2 regions of the Pseudomonas sp. JQ170C genome follow, and region 2 is predicted to be linked to the other one. Evidence: predicted binding sites of a transcription regulator. Region 2 holds the regulator's gene; the other holds the start of a gene.

Region 1 (11,967 bases), 2.0 Mb from region 2:
AAGTCTGTTGGCCGCTTTGTGGATAAGGTGTTTGCCTTCCCCTGGGAGCCACGTATTCAGTGGCTTACAGAGTATTGGTCAAAAAACGTCCAATTGACCTGATTTCATGAGATTGAAGTTTTCCACAGGCGAAATGTCGCGTTTCCCACAATTGCTGTGGGTTGTCCTGTGGATAAAGTGTTTGCTGTATGGGGCAGGCCAGTGGGGGCGGGGGATTGCGGGGTGTGGTCAATATTTGTACAGCGATCGCGGGGCAAGCCCGCTCCCACCGTGTAGGAGCGGGCTTGCCCCGCGATGCCTTCCTGCTCAGCTTACTGCGCCGCCACGCCTTTCAGATAAGGTGCCGGCGCCGCCCCCAGGTTGTTCAGCACCCGCTCGCTGTACCAGTCCACAAAGTTCACCACCCCAAACTCGTAGGTCTTGGAGTAAGGCCCCGGCTGATAGGCCGTGGAGTTGATCCCGCGCTGGTTCTCCTCGGCCAGGCGACGGTCCTGGTCGTTGGTCGCATCCCACACCTGGCGCATGCGCGCCGGGTCGTAGTCCACACCTTCGACCGCATCCTTGTGGACCAGCCACTTGGTGGTGACCATGGTTTCCTGGGCACTGATCGGCCACACGGTAAAGACAATGATGTGATCGCCCATGCAGTGGTTCCACGAATGTGGCAGGTGCAGGATGCGCATCGAGCCAAGGTCCGGGTTCTTGATCCGGCCCATGAGCTTCTGGCAGCCCTGCTTGCCGTCCAGGGTCATGGACACGGTGCCCTTGAGCAGCGGCATGCGCACGATGCGGTTGCGCAGGCCGAAGCTTGCGTGGGCGTAGGGGATCTTCTCGGCATCCCAGGCGGCAGCCGAGGCGGCGACGTGGTCCTTGAACGCCTGGTCGGCCCGCGGGTCGGTGACGTCGTCCCATTCCAGCAGGGTCTTGAGCAGTTCCGGGTGCGAACCGCTGCAGTGGTAGCACTCGCGGTTGTTTTCCAGCACGAGTTTCCAGTTGGCCTTTTCCATCAAGGTGGTCTGCACCGCCACCTTGGTGTTCTCCATGTCGTAGGGCTCCATGTAGTGAGCCAGGGTGGCCAGGAAGTCGTCGATCGCCGGCGGGTTCTCGGCCAGGCTGATGAAGATGTAGCCACCGGCGGTTTTCACGTTCACAGGCTTGAGGCCGTACTGCTTCATGTCGAAGTCGGCGCCCATCTCGGTGCCGGCGAACAGCAGGCGGCCGTCGAGTTCGTAGGTCCATTGGTGGTAATGGCAAACCAGTTTGGCCACCTTGCCCTTTTCACTGGTGCACAGCCGCGAGCCACGATGACGGCAGACGTTATGGAAGGCATGCACCTGGCCTTCGGCACCGCGCACCACCAGGATCGGGTTCTTGCCGATCTGCAGGGTGAGGAAGTTGCCCTTGGTCGGGATTTCGCAGGTCATCCCCGCGATCAGCCATTCCTTCTGGAAAATTTCTTCCATGTCGATCTGGAACAGGCGTTCGTCGCAATAGAACGGCTGCGGCAGCGAGAACGTGCGCTCGCGGTTCTGCAGCATCTCGGCGGTGGCCTTGCGCGCAGGTTCCAGTGGATCGCCCAGACTCAAAGTTGCGGTGACGTCCATCGTGTAGGTCCTCGTGGCCAGTGCTTGTGGCCGGTAAAAGTGGCTAATCGTTGTTATGGCGACGCAAGGCGGAAATACAGCGGTTCATTTGCGATGGAGTGTGCGATTGAAGCGGCCTTCAACCATATCCATGGACGACATGATCAGATCCGTTTCCGACGCGCGAGCCCTTGCGGCAGGGGGCTGGTCGCGATAAGCACGCCGATGTCGCGGATAGGAAAGTGTTCGTGTCGCAGCTTGATCAGAATCGCAAGCATCAGGCCGCAGTCGGCCGTGGAGACGAGCATGTCCAACTTCCTCAATCCGGTCAGCACCCAGACCTGGGCCAACGGCCGCCACATCGTCCGTTGCGTCAAGGTGATCCAGGAAACCTGGGATGTGCGCACCTTCTGTTTCATGGCCGACCAGCCGATCATGTTCTTCTTCAAGCCCGGGCAGTTCGTGACCCTGGAGCTTGAGATCGACGGGGTGCCGATCATGCGCTCCTACACCATCTCAAGCTCGCCGTCGGTGCCCTACAGCTTCTCGGTGACCATCAAGCGGGTACCTGGCGGCAAGGTCTCCAATTGGCTGCACGACACCCTGCACGAAGGCCAGGAGCTGGCGGTGCATGGGCCGGTGGGCCTGTTCAACGCCATGGACTTCCCCAGCCCCAAGGTGCTGTACCTGAGCGGCGGTGTCGGCATCACCCCGGTGATGTCCATGGCCCGTTGGTTCTACGACACCAACGGCAATGTCGACATGGTCTTCGTGCATAGCGCCCGTTCGCCCAAAGACATCATTTACCACCGCGAGCTGGAGCACATGGCGTCGCGGATCGACAACTTCAGCCTGCACATCATTTGCGAGAAGCACGGCCTGGGCGAGCCGTGGGCGGGTTATCGGGGTTACCTGAACCAGAAGCTGATGGAGCTGATTGCACCGGACTACATGGAGCGCGAGATCTTCTGCTGTGGCCCTACGCCCTACATGCATGCGGTCAAGCGCCTGCTCGAAGGCAGCGGCTACGACATGAGCCGCTACCACGAGGAATCGTTCGGGGCGACCCCGGCCGAGGTCAAGGCCGACGCTGTCGAGCTGGCCGAGCAGGCTGCCGATGCGCCGGAAGTGGACAATGCCGACCTGCACCAGGTGGAGTTCACCGCGGCCGGCAAAAGCATTCGCGTGGCGCCGGGCGAGACCGTGCATGCGGCGGCGGCCAAGCTCGGCCTGATGATTCCCAAGGCTTGCGGCATGGGTATCTGCGGTACCTGCAAGGTGCTCAAGCTGGGCGGCGAGGTGGAGATGGAGCACAACGGCGGCATCACCGATGATGATGTCGCCGAGGGTTATATCCTGTCGTGCTGCAGCGTGCCCAAAGGGGATGTGCGGATCGAATATTGAACACTGTAGGAGCGGGCTTGCCCCGCGATGCGATGTGACTGCCAGATCGCTATCGCGGGGCAAGCCCGCTCTTACATAAAGGTCAGACGCTGAAGCGGGCCACCAGGCCGTTCAGGTCTACGGCCAGGCGCGACAGCTCGGCGCTGGCCGCGCTGGTCTGGTGGGCACCGGTGGCCGACTGCACGGACAGGTCGTTGATGTTGACCAGGTTGCGGTCGACTTCACGGGCCACCTGAGCCTGTTCTTCGGCCGCGCTGGCAATCACCAGGTTGCGTTCGTTGATCTGGGCCACGGCACCGGTGATGGTGTCCAGCGCCAGGCCCGCGCCACGGGCGATGTTCAGGGTCGACTCGGCGCGTTCGGTGCTGTTGCGCATGGAGTTGACGGCCTGCTCGGTGCCACCCTGAATGCTGCCGATCATCCGCTCGATTTCGCTGGTCGACTGCTGGGTACGGTGGGCCAGGGCGCGCACTTCATCGGCCACTACGGCAAAACCGCGACCGGCTTCACCGGCACGGGCGGCCTCGATGGCGGCGTTGAGGGCCAGCAGGTTGGTCTGGTCGGCCAGGCCGCGAATCACATCCAGTACCTTGCCAATGTCCCGCGACTCTTCTGCCAGGTTGCCGATCAGCTCGGCGGTGCCTTGCACATCGACACTCATGCGTTCGATGGCCGTGACGGTTTCCAGTACCAGGTCGCGACCGTCACCGGCCGAACGGGTCGCCGCCTGTGAGGCTTCAGACGTGCTGACGGCGTTGCGGGCCACTTCTTCCACGGCGCTGGTCATTTCGGTGACGGCAGTGGCGGCCTGTTCGATCTCGTTGTTCTGCTGCTGCAGGCCACGGGCGCTTTCGTCGGTGACGCTGTTGAGCTCTTCGGCGGCCGAGGCCAGTTGCGTGGCGGAGCCTGCGATCAATTGCAGGGTGTCGCGCAGTTTGTTCTGCATCTTGGCCATGGCCCGCAGCAGGCGAGCGGCTTCGTCCTGGCCGTCGGCCTCGATGCGGCGGGTAAGGTCGCCTTCGGCAATGCGCTCGGCGGCCTGCAGGGCTTCGTCGATAGGCTTGACGATGCTGCGGGTCAGCAGCAGGGCGCAGATCAGGGTCAACACGGTCGCGGTCAGCAACAGGCCGATCACCAGGGCGACGGCATTGGCGTACTGGTCGGCGGCCGTCTGGTTGATCTCGCGGGTCTGTTCGGTGTTGATGCTCACCAGCTGGTCCATGACCTTGTTGATCTGCTCGGAGCTATCGAGCATGTCGCGGTTGATCAGGGTGCGCAGGGCGTCCAGGTCATTGCTTTGCGAGGCCAGGCGCATGCGGTTTTCCAGCTGCCGGTACTGGCCGAGCAACTGCACGTACTGGTTATAGGCCCCGCGCTCCTCGGCGCCGTAGATCAGCGGCTCGTAAATCCGCCGGGCATCGTCGATCTGTTGGTGGCGCTGGTCGATCAGTTGCAGGGTGTTCTGCACCGTGTCGGCTTCGCGGTTGATCAGCAGGCGGTACGACAGGGTGCGCAGGCGCAGGGTCAGCTGGGTCAATTGATCGAGGTTGGTGATGCTGGGTACGGTGGACTGCTCGATGATTTCGCCGGCCTGGCGAATCTTGCCCATCTGGTTCAGGGCGAACAGCCCCAGGCCCAGCATCAAGGCACAGATCAAGGCAAACCCCAGCAGCGCACGCGGGGCAATGTTCATGTTACGTAGGGACATGGTGGTCTTCCATGAGGAAAATGGACGCGCACTGGGTGCGACAGATTCAGGACTGCCTTGCCTATCGGTCAGGCGCGATAACTCTTGAGGCCTGAAGATGAAATGCTGACCCTGCTCACTTCTTTCCTGACGGGCGGCAGCCAATATGGGGAACCGGACCTCGCAAGCCGGGTCAATCTGCACCAGCGCGAAGCGTCTAAACCCGATATCCCTGGCTAGCACGCGGACTTTTCATTATCGTGTGCGCCCCCCGAAAAACCCCGAGAAGGTAATCATGTTGGAAACTTCCCTCAGTCAATTGGAACAACTGGTCAGCGACCTGGTACAGAAGAATCAGGAACTGGCCGAGCGCAACGCCCAGATCAGCGCTGAACTGGCTCAAGCCAAGGACGAAAACGAAAGCCTGCAGCTGTCGCTGATGGAACAGGAAGAGAAGCAGGGCGCTACCGCCGCACGTATCCAGGCCCTGGTCGAGCGCGCCAGCGTTGGTGCCGTCAACGCATGAGAACTTCAGCACAGCCGATCAATGTCGTGTCGATTCTCGGCAGTGACTATTCGATCAAGGCCCCCGAAGGCCAGGAACAGGCCCTGGCCCAGGCCGTGCAGATGCTCAATGCGTCGCTGGCCGAGACCAAGCGCAAATACCCCACCCTGATCGGTGACAAGCTGCTGGTTCTGGCAGCCCTCAACCTGTGCTCGCAGCAGATCGATCTGCAACAGCAGCACCAGCAGGCCCTCGACCGTTACCAAGAGCAAGTCAGCGCCACGGTCGATGTGATTGCCCGGACCATCGGCAACAGCTGATCGGCCCCCGCAACACCGTTCACCCTTCTTTTGCTCGCTCACTGCCTTGTCGGCAGTGGGCGGCATTGTCTTGGGTCACTGGAATTATTGTATTTCCTTATGTATACAATTGGCCTGTCTATTGCAGTACAGGGCTTATTTACTTAAGGGGAGCTTCATGCAGTTCTGGCGGCGCAGTATCCAGTGGCAATTGATTGCAAGCATGGGCGCAGCCCTGTTGGTGAGCATTCTTGTGGTGGTGGGAATCTACTCGGTGGCGGTCAATCGCCTGACCGAACGTTACTTGGTCGACACCGCCTTGCCGGCGAGCATTGAGGCAATTCGTAACGACATCGAGCGCATGCTCAGCCGTCCGCTCACCGCAGCGTCCGACATTGCCAACAACACCTTGCTGCGCGACTGGCTGGCGGCGGGCGAAGCCCCGGCCCAGGCAGGGCAATTTGTCGAGTACCTGGAAGCCCTGCGGCAGAAGAACCAGGCTTTTACCGCGTTGTTCGCGGCGACCGAAACCAACCACTACTACAACGAAAAGGGCCTGGACCGGACCTTGAGCCGCAGCAATCCGGCGGACAAATGGTTCTATGGGTTCATCGACAGCGGCAACCCGCGCCTGCTCAATATCGACACCGATGGCAGCACCGGCGAGTTGGCGTTGTTCATCGACTATCGGGTGGAGAAGGCCGGCAAGCTGGTGGGCATCGCCGGCCTTGGCCTGCGCATGACCGAGCTGTCCGAGCTGATCCACAACTTCAGTTTCGGTGAGCACGGGCGGGTGTTTCTGGTGCGCGGCGATGGCCTGATCCAGGTGCATCCCGACCAGCAATTCAGCGGCAAACGCACGCTTGCCGAGCAGATCGGCGGGTCGGCCGCCCAGGCCGTGCTTGAGCGAAAAGACAGTGTGCACAGCAGCCGCTTCGAGCGTGACGGCGAAAGCTACCTGGCCTTGAGCCTGCCTTTGCGCGACCTGAACTGGACGCTGGTCGCCGAAGTGCCGCAGGCGCAGATCTACGCCCCGGTGCGTGAAACGGTGTGGATGACCAGCTTGATCGGCGGCGCGGTAGCCCTGGTGTCGCTGTTGCTGGTGGTGTTGCTGGCGCGGGGCATTGTGCGCCCGATTCGCCGGGTGACCGGCGCCTTGATGGCCATTGGCAACGGGGGTGGCGACCTGACCCACCGCCTGGATGAATCCCGTGCCGACGAGCTCGGTGACTTGGCCCGCGGCTTCAATCGTTTTCTCGACAACCAGCGCGACCTGATCGGTGAGGTGCTGCGGACCACCGAGCACCTGCACAAGGCCGTAAGCCAAGTGACCGAGGTGGTGGAAAACACCGCGGACCGCTCGCTGCGCCAGCAGGAAATGACCGAGATGGTGGCAACGGCGGTGCACCAGATGGGGCTCACCGTGCAGGACATTGCCCAGAACGCGGGCAATGCCGCCCAGGCGTCGCAAACCGCCCGCAGCGAGGCCCTGCACGCCCGTGAAGTGGTGCAGCGTTCGATTGCCCACATCGAGGGAATGTCGGGCGAGATTGGCCTGGCGGCGGGGGCGGTGAGTCAGCTGGCGGAGGAGGTGGCGTCCATCGACGAAGTGCTGGCGGTGATCCGCAGCATTTCCGAGCAGACCAATCTGCTGGCGCTCAATGCCGCGATCGAGGCGGCGCGGGCGGGTGAAATGGGCCGTGGTTTTGCCGTGGTTGCCGATGAGGTACGTACGCTTGCGCAGCGTACCCAGGTATCCACCGATGAGATCCAGCACATGATCCAGCGGCTCAAGCAGGGGGCCGGCAACGCTGTGGCCTCCATGCATGCCGGGCAGGCCGCCACGGGTACCGGGGTCGAGTCGAGCCAGCGCACCGGGGCATCATTGACCACCATTACCGGGCAGGTGGAACACATCAGCGACATGAACCTGCAAGTGGCGACGGCGACGGAGGAACAGTCGGCGGTAACCGACGAGATCAACCGTAACGTGCAGGGGATTTCCGATCTGGCGCGCCAGACGGCGGCTGAAGTGCAGGGGTGTCGGGAGGATTGCCAGGCGCTGCGCGGGTTGGCCGATGACCTGGCGCGGCAGATGGGTGGGTTCAGGCTGTAGATCGGTATCGCGGGGCAAGCCCGCTCCTACGGGTAGGAGCGGGCTTGCCCCGCGATAGAGCCCTCAGGCCCCCATGGCCGCGCGGATATCCGCCGCCAGCTCGCGCACCCGTGCTTCATCGGTATCCCACGAGCACATGAACCGCGCACCACCGCTGCCAATGAAGGTGTAGAAGCGCCAGCCCTTGTTGCGCAAGGTTTCCAGGGCCGGTTCCGACATCTGCAGGAATACCCCGTTGGCCTGCACCGGGAACATCAGTTCCACACCCGGTACATCGCTGACCAGTTCGCTGAGCAACTGCGCGCAACGATTGGCATGGCTGCCGTACTTGAGCCAGGCATCGTTTTCCAGCAAGCCCACCCACGGGGCCGACAGAAAACGCATTTTCGAGGCCAACTGGCCTGCCTGCTTGCAGCGGTAGTCGAAGTCTTCCGCCAGCTTGCGGTTGAAGAACAGGATCGCCTCACCCACCGCCATGCCGTTCTTGGTGCCGCCAAAGCACAGCACATCGACGCCGGCCTTCCAGGTCAGCTCGGCCGGCGAAACGCCCAGGTGGGCGCAGGCGTTGCTGAAGCGGGCGCCGTCCATGTGCAGGTTCAGGCCCAGTTCCTTGCAGGTGGCGCTGATCGCCTTGAGCTCGTCAGGGTGGTAGACGGTGCCGACTTCCGTGGCCTGGGTGATGGTGACCACCCGAGGCTTGGGGTAGTGGATGTCCTGGCGCTTGAGGGCGACTTCGCGGATCGACTCGGGGGTGAGCTTGCCGGCCACGCTGCGCGCGGTCAGCAGCTTGGAGCCGTTGGAGAAGAACTCCGGGGCACCGCACTCGTCGGTCTCGACGTGGGCGGTCTCCGAGCAGATCACGCTGTGGTAGCTCTGGCACAGCGACGACAGCGCCAGGGAGTTGGCGGCGGTGCCGTTGAAGGCGAAGAACACTTCGCAGTCGGTTTCAAACAGTTGGCGGAAATACTCGGCGGCGCGGGCAGTCCATTGGTCGTCGCCGTATGAGCGGTCATGACCCTGGTTGGCTTTTTCCATTGCGGCCCAGGCTTCGGGGCAGATACCGGAGTAGTTGTCGCTGGCGAATTGCTGGCTTTGATCTGTCATGACGGTGTCCTGAGAACGACGCAGGTGAGCACTGTAAAACAACCGGCTTGAACGGAGAAGCGTCGCGGGGCAAGCCCCCACTGCGATCAGTTCGGGAAACGCTCTACGCCCGCTGCGCGGCCGATCGCAGCCTCGTCCCTCGGCAGCGGCTACACCGCCCGTAGCCGCTGCCGACAGGCTGCGATCGACTGCGTAGCAGTCGCCAATGCGGTGATGTCAGGCGCTGCGCGAATCTGTAGGAGCGGGCTTGCCCCGCGATAGCGATCATCCCGTTACATCGCGTCGCGGGGCAAGCCCCCACTGCGATCAGTTCGGGAAACGCTCTACGCCCGCTGCGCGGCCGATCGCAGCCTCGTCCCTCGGCAGCGGCTACATCGCCCGTAGCCGCTGCCGACAGGCTGCGATCGACTGCGTAGCAGTCGCCAATGCGGTGATGAATGGCAGGGTGAAGACAGTTGCTCCCACCGTATCAGGCCAACCCTGTGGGAGCGGGCTTGCCCCGCGATACACGCCATGTCGTAAACGCACCACTGCAAGGCGTGCGTAGGCATCTGGGCTGTCTGCGTCGGTCATACCATCGCTGAAAAGGGCAATTGCCCCACAAGACCGATGCCGCTGCCGGGAGAGACGCGATGTTCAGCAAGCAAGACCAGATCCAGGGTTACGACGATGCACTGCTGGCGGCGATGAATGCCGAGGAGCAACGCCAGGAAGATCACATCGAGCTGATCGCCTCGGAAAACTACACCAGCAAGCGCGTCATGCAGGCCCAGGGCAGCGGCCTGACCAACAAATACGCCGAAGGTTACCCGGGCAAGCGCTACTACGGCGGTTGCGAGCATGTGGATAAAGTCGAGCAACTGGCCATCGACCGCGCCAAGCAGCTGTTCGGTGCCGACTATGCCAACGTCCAGCCGCACTCCGGCTCCTCGGCCAACAGCGCCGTGTACCTGGCCCTGCTGCAAGCGGGCGACACCATTCTGGGCATGAGCCTGGCCCACGGCGGCCACCTGACCCACGGCGCCAAGGTGTCGTCCTCGGGCAAGCTGTACAACGCGGTGCAGTACGGCATCGACACCACCACGGGGCTGATCGACTACGACGAAGTCGAGCGCCTGGCCGTCGAGTGCAAGCCGAAGATGATCGTCGCCGGCTTCTCGGCCTACTCCAAGACCCTGGACTTCCCGCGCTTTCGCCAGATCGCCGACAAGGTCGGCGCCTACCTGTTCGTCGACATGGCCCACGTGGCAGGCCTGGTGGCCGCCGGCCTGTACCCGAACCCGCTGCCGTACGCCGATGTGGTCACCACCACCACCCACAAGACCCTGCGCGGCCCACGGGGTGGCCTGATCCTGGCGCGCAGCAACGAAGAGATCGAGAAGAAGCTCAACGCCGCGGTATTCCCCGGCGCCCAGGGCGGCCCGCTGATGCACGTCATCGCCGGCAAGGCAGTGTGCTTCAAGGAGGCACTGGAACCAGGCTTCAAGACTTATCAACAGCAAGTGATCGACAACGCCCAGGCCATGGCCAAGGTGTTCATCGAACGTGGTTTCGATGTGGTCTCCGGTGGCACCGACAACCACCTGTTCCTGGTCAGCCTGATCCGCCAGGGCCTGACCGGCAAAGACGCCGACGCCGCCCTGGGCCGTGCTCACATCACCGTTAACAAGAACGCCGTACCGAACGATCCACAGTCGCCGTTCGTGACCTCGGGCCTGCGTATCGGTACTCCGGCAGTCACCAGCCGCGGCTTCAAGGTTGCCCAGTGCGTGGAACTGGCCGGCTGGATCTGCGACATCCTCGACAACCTCGGCGATGCCGATGTCGAGGCCGATGTTGCGAAGAACGTGTCGGCACTGTGTGCAGATTTTCCGGTTTATCGCTGAGTGGTTCAGGAGTAAAGACTATGCAACGTTACTCAGGCTTCGGCCTCTTCAAGCACTCGCTCAGCCACCACGAAAACTGGCAGCGCATGTGGCGCACGCCGACCCCGAAAAAAGTCTACGACGTGGTCATCGTCGGGGGTGGCGGGCACGGCCTGGCCACCGCCTACTACCTGGCCAAGGAACACGGCATCACCAATGTGGCAGTGGTCGAGAAAGGCTGGCTGGGTGGCGGCAACACGGCGCGCAACACCACCATCGTGCGTTCCAATTACCTGTGGGATGAGTCGGCGCACCTGTACGAACACGCCATGAAACTTTGGGAAGGCTTGTCGCAGGACATCAACTACAACGTGATGTTCTCCCAGCGCGGTGTCTACAACCTGTGCCACACCCTGCAGGACATGCGCGACTCGGAGCGCCGGGTCAGCGCCAACCGCCTCAATGGCGTGGACGGCGAACTGCTCAATGCCCAGCAAGTGGCCGAAGAGATCCCTTACCTGGACTGCTCCAAGAACACCCGCTATCCGATCATGGGCGCCACCGTGCAACGGCGCGGCGGCGTGGCCCGTCACGACGCCGTGGCCTGGGGCTTTGCCCGCGCCGCCGACGCCCTGGGCGTGGACCTGATCCAGCAGACCGAAGTGATCGGCTTTCGCAAGGAAAACGGCGTGGTCATCGGCGTGGAAACCAACAAGGGCTTCATCGGTGCCAAGCGCGTCGGTGTGGTCACTGCCGGTAACTCCGGACACATGGCCAAGCTCGCCGGCTTCCGCCTGCCGATCGAATCGCATCCGCTGCAGGCGCTGGTGTCCGAACCGCTCAAGCCGATTATCGACAGCGTGATCATGTCCAACGCCGTGCACGGCTACATCAGCCAGTCGGACAAGGGCGACCTGGTGATCGGCGCCGGTATCGACGGCTGGGTCGGCTACGGCCAGCGCGGCTCTTACCCGGTGATCGAGCACACGCTGCAGGCCATCGTCGAAATGTTCCCGATTCTTTCGCGGGTGCGCATGAACCGCCAGTGGGGCGGCATCGTCGACACCACGCCGGACGCCTGCCCGATCATCTCCAAGACCCCGGTGAAGAACATGTTCTTCAACTGCGGCTGGGGTACCGGTGGCTTCAAGGCCACCCCCGGTTCGGGCAACGTCTTTGCCGCAAGCTTGGCCAAGGGCGAAATGCACCCGCTGGCCAAACCCTTTTCCATCGACCGTTTCCACAACGGTGCACTGATCGACGAACACGGCGCCGCCGCTGTCGCCCACTAACAGGAGAAATCCCCATGTTGCATATCTTCTGTCCCCATTGCGGCGAACTGCGCTCCGAAGAGGAGTTTCACGCCGCCGGTCAAGCGCACATCCCGCGGCCTCTGGACCCCAA
Region 2 (11,967 bases):
GCCTTGTCGATCGTGGTCCTGCTGGTCTGCGTCTACGCCCTGCGCCCGCTGGATTTCGCCGCTTTCCCAACCATCCTGCTGGTGGCCACCTTGCTGCGCCTGGCCCTGAACGTGGCGTCCACGCGGGTGGTGATGCTCCATGGTCATGAAGGCCATGCCGCCGCCGGTAAGGTGATCCAGGCCTTCGGCGAGGTGGTGATCGGCGGCAACTATGTGGTCGGTATCGTGGTGTTCGCGATCCTGATGATCATCAACTTCGTGGTGGTGACCAAGGGTGCCGGGCGTATTTCCGAGGTGAGCGCACGCTTTACCCTCGATGCGATGCCGGGCAAGCAGATGGCCATCGACGCCGACCTCAACGCCGGCCTGATCGATCAGAGCCAGGCCAAGGCGCGGCGTTCGGAAGTGGCCCAGGAGGCCGAGTTCTACGGTTCTATGGACGGTGCCAGCAAGTTCGTGCGCGGTGACGCCATCGCCGGCCTGCTGATCCTGTTCATCAACCTGATCGGCGGCATGCTGGTCGGTATGTTCCAGCACGGCATGACCTTCGGCGACGCCGGCAAAGTCTACGCGCTGTTGACCATCGGTGACGGTTTGGTGGCGCAACTGCCGTCGCTGCTGTTGTCCACCGCCGCCGCAATCATGGTGACCCGTGCCTCCGGCTCCGAGGACATGGGCAACCAGATCAATCGGCAGATGTTCGATTCGCCCAAGGCGCTGGGCGTATCGGCGGGCGTGATGATCGTTATGGGCCTGGTGCCGGGCATGCCGCATGTTGCCTTCCTGAGCCTGGGCCTGCTGGCCGCCGGCGGTGCCTACCTGGTGTGGCGCAAACAGAATCAGGTCAAGCAAAAGGCCCTGGAGGAAGTGCAGCGTCAGCAGGACTTGTTGCCATCGCCACAGCGCGCGGCCGATACCAAGGAACTGGGTTGGGATGACGTCACGCCCATCGACATGATCGGCCTGGAGGTGGGTTACCGGCTGATTCCCCTGGTGGATCGCAACCAGGGTGGGCAATTGCTGGCGCGGATCAAGGGGGTGCGCAAGAAGCTCTCCCAGGACCTGGGCTTTCTCATGCCCACGGTACACATTCGCGACAACCTGGACCTGGCGCCCAGCGCCTATCGCCTGACCCTGATGGGGGTGATCCTGGCCGAGGCCGAGATCTACCCGGACCGCGAGCTTGCGATCAACCCGGGGCAGGTTTTCGGCACCCTCAACGGCATTGCCGCCCGCGACCCGGCCTTCGGCCTGGAGGCGGTGTGGATCGACGTCGGCCAGCGCAGCCAGGCGCAATCGCTGGGCTATACCGTGGTGGATGCCAGTACCGTGGTCGCCACCCACCTCAACCAGATTCTGCACAAGCACTGCCATGAGTTGATCGGCCACGAGGAGGTCCAGCAACTCTTGCAGGTGTTGGCCAAGGCATCGCCTAAGCTTGCCGAGGAGCTGGTACCGGGTGTCATTTCATTGTCGGGGCTGCTCAAGGTGCTGCAGGCGCTACTTGCCGAGCAGGTGCCGGTGCGTGATATCCGTAGCATTGCCGAGGCTATCGCCAACAATGCCGGCAAGAGTCAAGATACCGCCGCGCTGGTGGCAGTGGTGCGCGTCGGATTGTGTCGCGCCATCGTGCAAAGCATTGTCGGCGTTGAGTCCGAGCTGCCTGTGATCACCCTTGAACCAAGGTTGGAACAGATTTTGCTCAATAGTCTGCAAAGGGCCGGGCAAGGTCAGGAAGACGGTGTTCTTCTTGAGCCGAGCATGGCTGAAAAGCTTCAGCGTTCGTTGATCGAAGCTGCCCAGCGTCAAGAGATGCAAGGGCAGCCGGCGATCCTGCTGGTCGCAGGACCGGTCCGTGCAATGCTGTCGCGCTTTGGTCGCCTGGCTGTACCGAATTTGCATGTTTTGGCGTATCAGGAAATACCTGACAACAAGCAAGTTACCATCGTTGCCACAGTAGGCCCCAACGGCTGAGGTAGTGGGTTATGCAAGTTAAGCGTTTTTTCGCCGCCGATATGCGTCAGGCCATGAAGCTGGTTCGAGATGAGCTGGGGGCTGATGCCGCCATCATCGGCAACCGACGGATTGCTGGCGGTGTCGAGCTGACGGCTGCGCTGGACTACAAGCTGTCTGCCCTGGCGCCACGGGTTCCGAATGTGGAGCTGGAAGATGAACTGCGCAAGACGCAGTCGCGGATTGTCACGGCCCAGGCCGAGCTCAGTACCCGCAGCGACAGCGATGATGCCAACCGCCAGCTGTTTGCAGGCTTGCCGCTGACCGCCTCCGAGCCGCTGGTCGACTCCCATGTGGATGAGCCGGCCGCGCCCCAGGCGCCTGCACCGGCACCGGTCGACCCGCGCCTGTTCGATGCCATGCGCTCGGAGCTCAACGGCCTGCGTGAACTGCTCGAAGTGCAGTTGGGCTCGCTTGCCTGGAGCCAGCTGCAAGGCAGCCAGCCGCAACAGGCCAATCTCTGGCGGCGCCTGCAGCGCATCGGCCTGACCGGCCCGATTGCCCGTGAGCTGCTCGATCAGATCGTCGGTATCGACGAGCCGCGCCATGCCTGGCGCATGCTGCTCGCGCACCTGGCGCGGCGTATCCATGTGCCGGAGGTCGAGCCGATTGAAGAGGGCGGTGTCATTGCCATGGTCGGCCCGGCCGGCATGGGCAAGACCACCACCCTGGCCAAGCTTGCGGCGCGCTATGTGCTCAAGTACGGCGCGCAGAACATGGCCCTGGTGAGCATGGACAGTTTCCGTATCGGCGCGCAGGAGCAGCTCAAGACACTGGGTCGCATCCTCAACGTCTCGGTGACCCACGTCGACCCTGGCCAATCTCTGGCCCAGGCGCTGGAGCCGCTGCTGCGCAAACGGGTGATCCTGATTGACACCGCCGGCCTGCAGGCCAGTGACCCGGCCCTGCGCATGCAGCTTGAAACCCTGGCCGGACGCGGCATTGCCGCCAGGAATTACCTGGTGCTGGCGACGACCAGCCAGAAGCAGGTGCTCACTGCCGCCTATCACAGCTACAAGCGCTGTGGGCTGGCCGGGTGCATCCTGACCAAACTTGATGAAACGGCCAGCCTCGGCGAAGTCCTGAGCCTGGCCATCAGTCATGAATTGCCAGTGGCCTATCTAACCGATGGGCCGCGCATTCCTGACGATCTGCACTTGCCGCGTCGCCACCAGTTGGTGAGCCGTGCGGTCAGCGTGCAGATGCAGGAGGAGCCCAGCGAAGAGGCGATGGCCGATATGTTCGCTGATCTCTACCACAGCCACGGCAAGCGTGTTGGCTGAGGTGATTGTGAAGACGTTGCAAAGTATCTGCATTGATGGTCTGCCATGCATTTTTCAGGTGTTGAAAGCGCAGCCGGCTATGTGGCCTCAGTCTAAGCAAGACAAGGTATTGAACAAAAATGGGTAGCATGCATCCCGTACAGGTAATCGCCGTAACTGGCGGTAAAGGTGGCGTCGGCAAGACCAATGTGTCGGTGAACCTGTCGTTGGCGCTGGCAGAGCTTGGCCGTAGGGTCATGCTGCTGGATGCCGACCTGGGCCTGGCCAGCGTCGACGTTCTACTGGGGCTGACGCCCAAGCGAACCCTGGCCGACGTGATCGAAGGCCGCTGTGAATTGCGCGACGTGCTGTTGCAGGGGCCGGGCGGTGTACGCATCGTACCGGCAGCCTCCGGCACGCAGAGCATGGTGCACCTGGCGCCGGCACAGCACGCAGGCCTGATCCAGGCGTTCAGCGAACTGGGCGACAACCTCGACGTGCTGGTGATCGATACCGCTGCGGGTATCGGTGAGTCGGTGGTCAGTTTCGTTCGCGCCGCGCAGGAAGTGTTGCTGGTGGTGTGTGACGAGCCGACCTCGATCACCGACGCCTACGCGCTGATCAAACTGCTCAATCGCGATTACGGCATGAACCGTTTCCGTGTACTGGCGAACATGGCGCAGAGCCCGCAGGAAGGGCGCAACTTGTTCGCCAAGTTGACCAAGGTCACGGATCGCTTCCTGGACGTGGCCCTACAATACGTCGGCGCCGTACCGTACGACGAATGCGTGCGCAAGGCCGTGCAGAAGCAGCGCGCGGTCTATGAGGCATTCCCGCGTTCCAAGTGCGCGCTGGCATTCAAGGCCATTGCCCAGAAAGTCGACACCTGGCCGTTGCCGGCCAACCCGCGCGGTCACCTGGAGTTTTTCGTCGAGCGCCTGGTGCAGCCGACGAGTGCGGGCCCTGTGCTATGAGCGCCAGCGGATATCGGATGTACAGCAAGGCATCGCGAGATGCCCAGTATGAGTTGATCGAGCGTTATGCGCCGTTGGTCAAGCGCATCGCCTATCACCTGCTGGCGCGTCTGCCGGCCAGTGTGCAGGTGGAGGATCTGATCCAGGCCGGCATGATCGGCCTGCTCGAAGTGTCCAACAAGTACGACGCCAGCAAGGGTGCCAGTTTCGAGACCTACGCCGGCATCCGGATCCGCGGCGCAATGCTGGACGAAGTACGCAAGGGGGACTGGGCGCCACGTTCGGTTCACCGCAACACCCGTATGGTCAGTGACGCGATTCGCGCAATTGAAGCAAAAACCGGTCGTGACGCTAAAGATCACGAGGTTGCTGCCGAACTTCAATTGAGTCTCGATGATTACTACGGGATTTTGAATGACACCCTGGGCAGTCGCCTGTTCAGTTTCGACGACCTGTTGCAGGACGGCGAACATGAAGGCCTGCACGAGGATGGCGCCAGTGCCCAGCTCGAGCCGTCGCGCGACCTGGAAGACGAGCGCTTCCAGGCGGCCCTGGCCGACGCCATCGCCAACTTGCCTGAGCGTGAGCGTCTGGTCCTGGCCCTGTACTACGACGAAGAGCTGAACCTCAAGGAAATCGGTGAGGTACTGGGGGTCAGCGAGTCACGTGTCAGCCAGTTGCACAGCCAGTGTGCAGCGCGTTTGCGCAGTCGCCTGGGAGAATGGCGAGCGCGTTGAACGCAGGTTCAATGCAGTCGCGAAATGTAGTGCCCGAATTGATTGAATGCGCGTTCTGCGCTGAACGCGTTAAAGACTGCTTGGAGGTCTAATTGAACAAAGACATGAAAATCCTCATCGTCGACGACTTCTCGACGATGCGGCGGATCATCAAGAACCTGCTGCGTGACCTGGGCTTCACCAACACCCAGGAAGCTGACGACGGCAACACCGCGTTGCCGATGCTCGAAAACGGCCATTTCGACTTTCTCGTGACCGACTGGAACATGCCTGGCATGTCCGGCATCGACCTGCTGCGCAAAGTGCGCGCCGACGAGCGCCTCAAGCACCTGCCGGTGCTGATGGTAACCGCCGAGGCCAAGCGCGAGCAGATCATCGAAGCGGCCCAGGCCGGCGTCAATGGCTACGTGGTCAAGCCTTTCACGGCCCAGGTGCTGAAAGAAAAAATCGAGAAGATCTTCGAGCGCGTCAACAGCTGAAGACACGCCACGGGGGCGCTATGGAGCAAACACAAACATCCTTGGGCGAGTTCGAGTCCACGCTCAAGAAGCACGCCCAGGAACTGGTCGACAGCCTCGAGCGAGGCAAGTTCGGCGACGCGGTACAACTGATCCATCAGCTGAACCAGACCCGTGACCGTGGCCTGTACCAGGAAGTCGGCAAGCTTACGCGTGAGCTGCACAGCGCGATCGTCAGCTTCCAGATCGACCCGCACATGCCGCAGGCCGAAGAAGTGTCGCAGATCACCGATGCGACCGAGCGCCTGTCCTATGTGGTCAAGCTGACCGAAGGCGCGGCCAACCGCACCATGGACCTGGTCGAAGCCAGTACCCCGGTACTCAACGAACTGGGCGAAGAGGCGAGGGCGCTGAGCGTTGACTGGCAGCGTTTCATGCGCCGCGAAGTGGCCGCGCCGGAGTTCCGTGAGCTGGCCAAGCGCGTTGACAGTTTCCTGACACGCAGCGCCGAGGGCAACCGCAAGGTCGCCGGGCACCTCAACGACATTCTGCTGGCTCAGGACTACCAAGACCTGACCGGTCAGGTGATCAAACGCGTCACTGCACTGGTCACCGAAGTAGAAAGCAATCTGCTCAAGCTCGTGCTGATGGCCAGTCAGGTCGACCGCTTTGCCGGTATCGAACATGACCACCAGCAGCTGCGCGCTGAAAAAGATCAAGAAAAACATCCGGCCCGGGGTGAAGGTCCGCAGATTCATGCCGATAAACGTGAAGACGTTGTGTCCGGTCAGGACGATGTCGATGATCTGCTATCCAGCCTGGGTTTTTAGGGAGCACGTTTAATGAGCTTCGGCGCCGATGAAGAAATCCTTCAGGATTTTCTGGTAGAAGCCGGCGAGATTCTTGAGCAACTGTCCGAGCAACTGGTCGAGCTGGAAAGCCGCCCGGATGATGCCGACCTGCTCAATGCGATCTTTCGCGGTTTTCACACTGTAAAAGGGGGCGCCGGCTTCCTCCAGCTCAACGAGCTGGTGGAGTGCTGCCACATCGCCGAGAACGTTTTCGACATCCTGCGCAAGGGTGAGCGGCGCGTCGATGCCGAACTGATGGACGTGGTCCTGGAAGCCCTGGATACCGTCAACAGCATGTTCGGTCAGGTGCGCGAGCGCACCGATGTCACCCCGGCCACGCCTGAGCTGCTGGCGGCCTTGTCGCGCCTGGCCGAGCCGGCGGGTGCCGAACAAGCGCCGGCCCCTGTGGCCGAGCCTGTGCAGGAGACAGCCCCCCAGGCCGCCGCCGAAGCAGACATCACCGACACCGAATTCGAGCAGCTGCTCGACTCGCTCAATGCGGTCAAGGCCGAGGCTGAAGCCCAGGCCCAGGCACCCGACGCAGCCAGCGATGAAATCACTGACGCCGAGTTCGAGTCGTTGCTCGACCAACTGCACGGCAAGGGCCAGTTCGCCCCCGACAGCCTTGCGGCACCAGCAGCGGCCGAGCCGGTAGCGGCCCAGGGCGCCAGCGACGAAATCACCGACGACGAATTTGAAGCGCTGCTCGACCAACTGCATGGCAAGGGCACCTTTGCCGTCGATGCATTGCCTGCGGCGGCGGCCCAGGCACCTGCGCCAGTAGCCGAGCCTGCTGCCGATCACATCAGCGAACACGAATTCGAAGCCCTGCTCGATGAGCTGCACGGCAAGGGCAAGTTCACCCCAGACAGCGTGGCCCCGGCCGCGTCGTCAACCGCTGCGGTAGCGGCCAAGCCTGTCTCGGCTCCGGCCCAGGCCCCGGTGGCGGCTGCCAAGCCTGCTGCCGCTGCTGCGCCTGCCAAGGCGGCTGCACCGGCACCGGCCCGACAGGCGTCGCCCGCTGCCGAGAAGCACCCGGCCAGCGAAGCGGAAACCACCGTGCGGGTCGATACCGCACGCCTGGACGAGATCATGAACATGGTCGGCGAACTGGTGCTGGTGCGTAACCGCCTGGTGCGCCTGGGCCTGAACAGCGGCGATGAAGCCATGTCCAAGGCGGTGTCCAACCTGGACGTGGTCACGGCCGACCTGCAGACCGCGGTGATGAAAACCCGCATGCAGCCGATCAAGAAGGTCTTCGGTCGCTTCCCGCGCCTGGTACGCGACCTGGCCCGGCAACTGAAGAAAGAGATCAACCTTGAGCTGGTCGGTGAAGAAACCGACCTCGACAAGAACCTCGTCGAGGCGCTGGCCGACCCGCTTGTGCACTTGGTGCGCAACGCCGTCGACCACGGCATCGAAACCCCCGAAGAGCGCGAAGCCGCCGGCAAGACTCGCAGCGGCAAGGTGGTGCTGTCGGCCGAGCAGGAGGGCGATCACATCCTGCTGTCGATCTCCGATGACGGCAAGGGCATGGACGCCAACGTCCTGCGCGCCATTGCGGTCAAGCGCGGGGTGATGGACAAGGATGCCGCCGAGCGCCTGAGCGACACCGAGTGCTACAACCTGATCTTCGCCCCGGGCTTCTCGACCAAGACCGAGATCTCGGACGTGTCCGGGCGTGGCGTCGGCATGGACGTGGTGAAGACCAAGATTGCCCAGCTCAACGGCTCGATCAATATCTACTCGACCAAGGGCCTGGGCTCGAAGATCGTCATCAAGGTCCCGCTGACCCTGGCGATCATGCCGACCCTGATGGTGATGCTGGGCAACCAGGCGTTCGCCTTCCCGCTGGTCAACGTCAACGAGATCTTCCACCTGGACCTGTCGCGCACCAACGTGGTCGACGGCCAGGAGGTGGTGATCGTGCGCGACAAAGCCTTGCCGCTGTTCTACCTCAAGCGCTGGCTGGTCAGTTCCGCCGCTCATGAAGAGCAACGCGAAGGGCACGTGGTGATCCTTTCGGTAGGCACCCAGCGGATCGGCTTCGTCGTCGATCAGTTGGTGGGCCAGGAAGAAGTGGTCATCAAACCGCTGGGCAAGATGCTCCAGGGCACTCCCGGCATGTCGGGCGCCACCATTACCGGTGACGGGCGCATTGCGCTGATCCTCGATGTGCCAAGCATGCTCAAGCGTTACGCCGCCCGGCGTATTTGATTCTGGTGGCGCGGCCGCATGCCGCGCCCCCTAATGGAGTGTTTATGGCAGTCAAGGTCCTGGTGGTGGATGATTCCGGTTTCTTCCGCCGCCGTGTCTCGGAAATTCTTTCAGCGGACCCGACTATCCAGGTCGTCGGTACCGCAACCAACGGCAAGGAAGCGATCGACCAGGCACTGTCGCTCAAGCCCGATGTCATCACCATGGACTACGAAATGCCCATGATGGACGGCATCACCGCAGTGCGACACATCATGCAGCGCTGCCCGACCCCGGTGTTGATGTTCTCCTCGCTGACCCACGAAGGCGCCCGCGTCACCCTCGATGCGCTGGATGCCGGCGCGGTCGACTACCTGCCCAAGAACTTTGAAGACATCTCGCGCAACCCCGAGAAGGTCAAGCAACTGCTGTGCGAAAAGGTCCACACCATTTCGCGCAGCAACCGGCGTGTCAGCGCATATGCCAGCCCCACGCCCGCCCCGCAGTCAGTGGCCCACGTCCAGCCAAGTGTCAGCAGCCTGGGCGCCAGCCCGGCACCACGCCCTGCGGCCCCGGTGCGCAGCACTGCGGCCGCGACGTCGCCGGCACCCAAGCGCAAGCCCTACAAGCTGGTGGCCATTGGTACCTCCACCGGTGGCCCGGTGGCACTGCAACGGGTACTGACCCAGTTGCCGGCCAATTTCCCGGCGCCGATCGTGTTGGTCCAGCACATGCCGGCGGCCTTCACCAAGGCCTTCGCCGAGCGTCTCGACAAGCTGTGCAAGATCAGCGTCAAGGAAGCCGAGGACGGCGACATGCTGCGCCCCGGCCTGGCCCTGCTGGCTCCGGGTGGCAAGCAGATGATGGTGGACGGCCGCGGTGCGGTGAAGATACTGCCCGGCGACGAGCGCCTGAACTACAAGCCCTGCGTGGACATCACCTTTGGTTCGGCAGCCAAGTCCTACGGCGACAAGGTTCTGTCGGTGGTGCTCACCGGCATGGGCGCCGATGGCCGTGAAGGCGCGCGCCTGCTCAAGCAGGGCGGCAGCACGGTGTGGGCCCAGGATGAAGCCAGCTGCGTGATCTATGGCATGCCCATGGCGATCGTCAAAGCCAACCTGGCCGATGCGGTGTACAGCCTGGACGAGATCGGCAAGCACCTGGTCGAGGCCTGCGTCTGATGGATGTCCTGAGCCTGATCGGCATCATCCTGGCCTTTGTCGCGATTGTCGGTGGCAACTACCTCGAAGGCGGTCACCTGTCGGCGCTGATCAACGGCCCGGCGGCGCTGATCGTCCTGGGCGGTACCCTGGCGGCGGCATTGCTGCAGTCGCCCATGAGCGCCTTCAAGCGCGCGCTGCAGATTGTCCGCTGGATCATCTTCCCGCCCCGGGTCGACCTGGCCGGTGGCATTGACCGGGTCGTGAACTGGAGCCTGACCGCGCGCAAGGAAGGCCTGCTGGGCCTTGAAGGCGTGGCCGATGCCGAGCCTGACCCCTATGCGCGCAAGGGCCTGCAGTTGCTGGTCGATGGCGCCGAGCCCGAAGCCATCCGCAGCATTCTTGAAGTTGATTTCTACACCCAGGAAAGCCGCGATATCCAGGCGGCCAAGGTGTTTGAGTGCATGGGCGGCTACGCGCCAACCATCGGCATCATCGGTGCGGTCATGGGCCTGATCCATGTAATGGGCAATCTGGCCGACCCTTCGCAACTCGGTACCGGCATTGCGGTGGCCTTCGTGGCCACGATCTATGGCGTGGCCAGCGCCAACTTGATCCTCCTGCCAGTGGCCAACAAGCTCAAGGCCCTGGCCCTGCGTCAGTCGCGCTACCGGGAAATGCTCCTGGAAGGGCTGTTGTCAATCGCCGAAGGCGAGAACCCGCGCTCGATCGAGCTGAAGCTTCAGGGCTTCATGGAGTAACACATGGCGCGCCGTCGACCACCCGAGGAACATGAAAACCACGAACGCTGGCTGGTGTCCTACGCGGACTTCATCACCTTGCTGTTCGCCTTCTTCGTGGTCATGTACTCGATATCCTCGATCAACGAGGGCAAGTACAAGATCGTTTCCGAGGCCCTGATCGGCGTGTTCAACGACCCCGAGCGGAGCATGCGGCCGATCCCGATCGGCGATGAGCGTCCGCTCAGCGTCAGGCCCGCCGAACCCCTGGTCAAGGACAGCGAGCAGGTTGATGCAGGCGTTGCGGGCGCCAGCAATGATCCGCTCAAGTCGATTGCCGACGATGTGCGCGATGCCTTTGGCGACCTGATCAAGTCCGACCAGATGACCGTGCGTGGCAACGAACTGTGGGTGGAGATCGAGCTCAACTCCTCGCTGTTGTTCGGCAGCGGCGATGCCATGCCAAGCGACATTGCCTTCAGCATCATCGAGAAGGTGGCCAGGATCCTCAAACCCTTCGCCAACCCCGTGCATGTCGAAGGCTTTACCGACGACTTGCCGATTCGCACCGCGCAGTACCCGACCAACTGGGAGCTGTCATCGGCACGGGCGGCGAGCATCGTCCGCTTGCTGGCCATGGACGGTGTCAATCCGGCGCGCATGGCCTCGGTGGGCTATGGCGAGTTCCAGCCCATTGCCGGCAACGACACGGCCGAGGGGCGCGCGCGCAATCGGCGGGTCGTGCTGGTGATCTCGCGCAACCTTGAAGTGCGCCGCAGCCTGACCGCTTCGGGCAGCGCCAATGCCACGCCGGACGCGGCGTTGAAGCGTGCTGGCACACAAACTGCACCGCCAGCACAATCACCGCCGTCGGGGGGCAGTCGCGTCAATCCTCCGTCACCGAACTTATAACCGTTCCCGGCAGGGCAGCCGCCGTACCGGGAGGAAGCAACGTAATGAGAGTCTGGGCAGTAGCCAATCAAAAAGGTGGCGTCGGCAAGACCACCACGTCCATCGCCCTGGCCGGTTTGCTGGCCGAGGCGGGCAAGCGTGTGGTCGTCGTCGACCTCGACCCCCATGGGTCCATGACCAGCTACTTCGGGCACAACCCGGACGTGCTGGAACACAGCTGCTACGACCTGTTCCTGCACAAGGGTGCGGTGCCTGAAGGCTTGCCCGGGCAACTGCTGCTGCCAACCAGCGACCCGAATATTTCCCTGCTGCCCTCCAGTACCGCGCTGGCCGTGCTGGAGCGTCAGTCGCCCGGGCAAAGCGGCCTGGGCCTGGTGATCGCCAAGTCTCTGGCGCAGCTGTGGCAGGATTTCGACTACGCCATCATCGACAGCCCGCCGCTGCTCGGCGTGCTGATGGTCAACGCCCTGGCGGCCAGCCAGCAGCTGGTGATCCCGGTGCAAACCGAGTACCTGGCGGTCAAGGGCCTTGAACGCATGGTCAGCACCCTGGCGATGGTCAACCGCTCGCGCAAGCAGGCCTTGCCCTATCACATCGTGCCGACCCTGTTCGACCGTCGCACCCAGGCCTCGATGGGCACCTTGCGCATGCTGCGTGACGCGTA

Evidence for each region. The regulator FliA, encoded in region 2, starts transcription of late flagellar genes. The targets are predictions, from matches to a motif close to CTAAAGTTTNNNNNNNNNNNGCCGNTAA.
Region 1: a site for FliA is predicted at 4,757-4,784, ahead of U9R80_RS25470 (methyl-accepting chemotaxis protein). Genes of this name have one in related genera too.

The regions. Positions count from the first base shown of each region.
Region 1 is NZ_CP141608.1:5,566,036-5,578,002, reverse strand. It holds gene gbcA (glycine-betaine demethylase subunit GbcA) at 312-1,604, opposite strand; gene U9R80_RS25480 (hypothetical protein) at 1,748-1,891, opposite strand; gene gbcB (glycine-betaine demethylase subunit GbcB) at 1,890-2,987, shown strand; gene U9R80_RS25470 (methyl-accepting chemotaxis protein) at 3,070-4,695, opposite strand; gene U9R80_RS25465 (hypothetical protein) at 4,970-5,200, shown strand; gene U9R80_RS25460 (cell division protein ZapA) at 5,197-5,499, shown strand; partial or broken gene U9R80_RS27435 (cache domain-containing protein) at 5,657-6,688, shown strand; gene U9R80_RS27430 (methyl-accepting chemotaxis protein) at 6,857-7,594, shown strand; gene U9R80_RS25450 (threonine aldolase family protein) at 7,658-8,698, opposite strand; gene glyA (serine hydroxymethyltransferase) at 9,331-10,584, shown strand; gene U9R80_RS25440 (sarcosine oxidase subunit beta family protein) at 10,605-11,855, shown strand; gene U9R80_RS25435 (sarcosine oxidase subunit delta) at 11,870-11,967, shown strand, end outside.
Region 2 is NZ_CP141608.1:1,665,122-1,677,088, forward strand. It holds gene flhA (flagellar biosynthesis protein FlhA) at 1-1,974, shown strand, start outside; gene flhF (flagellar biosynthesis protein FlhF) at 1,986-3,296, shown strand; gene fleN (flagellar synthesis regulator FleN) at 3,416-4,249, shown strand; gene fliA (RNA polymerase sigma factor FliA) at 4,246-4,986, shown strand; gene U9R80_RS07740 (chemotaxis response regulator CheY) at 5,091-5,465, shown strand; gene U9R80_RS07745 (protein phosphatase CheZ) at 5,486-6,274, shown strand; gene U9R80_RS07750 (chemotaxis protein CheA) at 6,287-8,512, shown strand; gene U9R80_RS07755 (protein-glutamate methylesterase/protein-glutamine glutaminase) at 8,557-9,672, shown strand; gene U9R80_RS07760 (flagellar motor protein) at 9,672-10,412, shown strand; gene motD (flagellar motor protein MotD) at 10,416-11,303, shown strand; gene U9R80_RS07770 (ParA family protein) at 11,348-11,967, shown strand, end outside.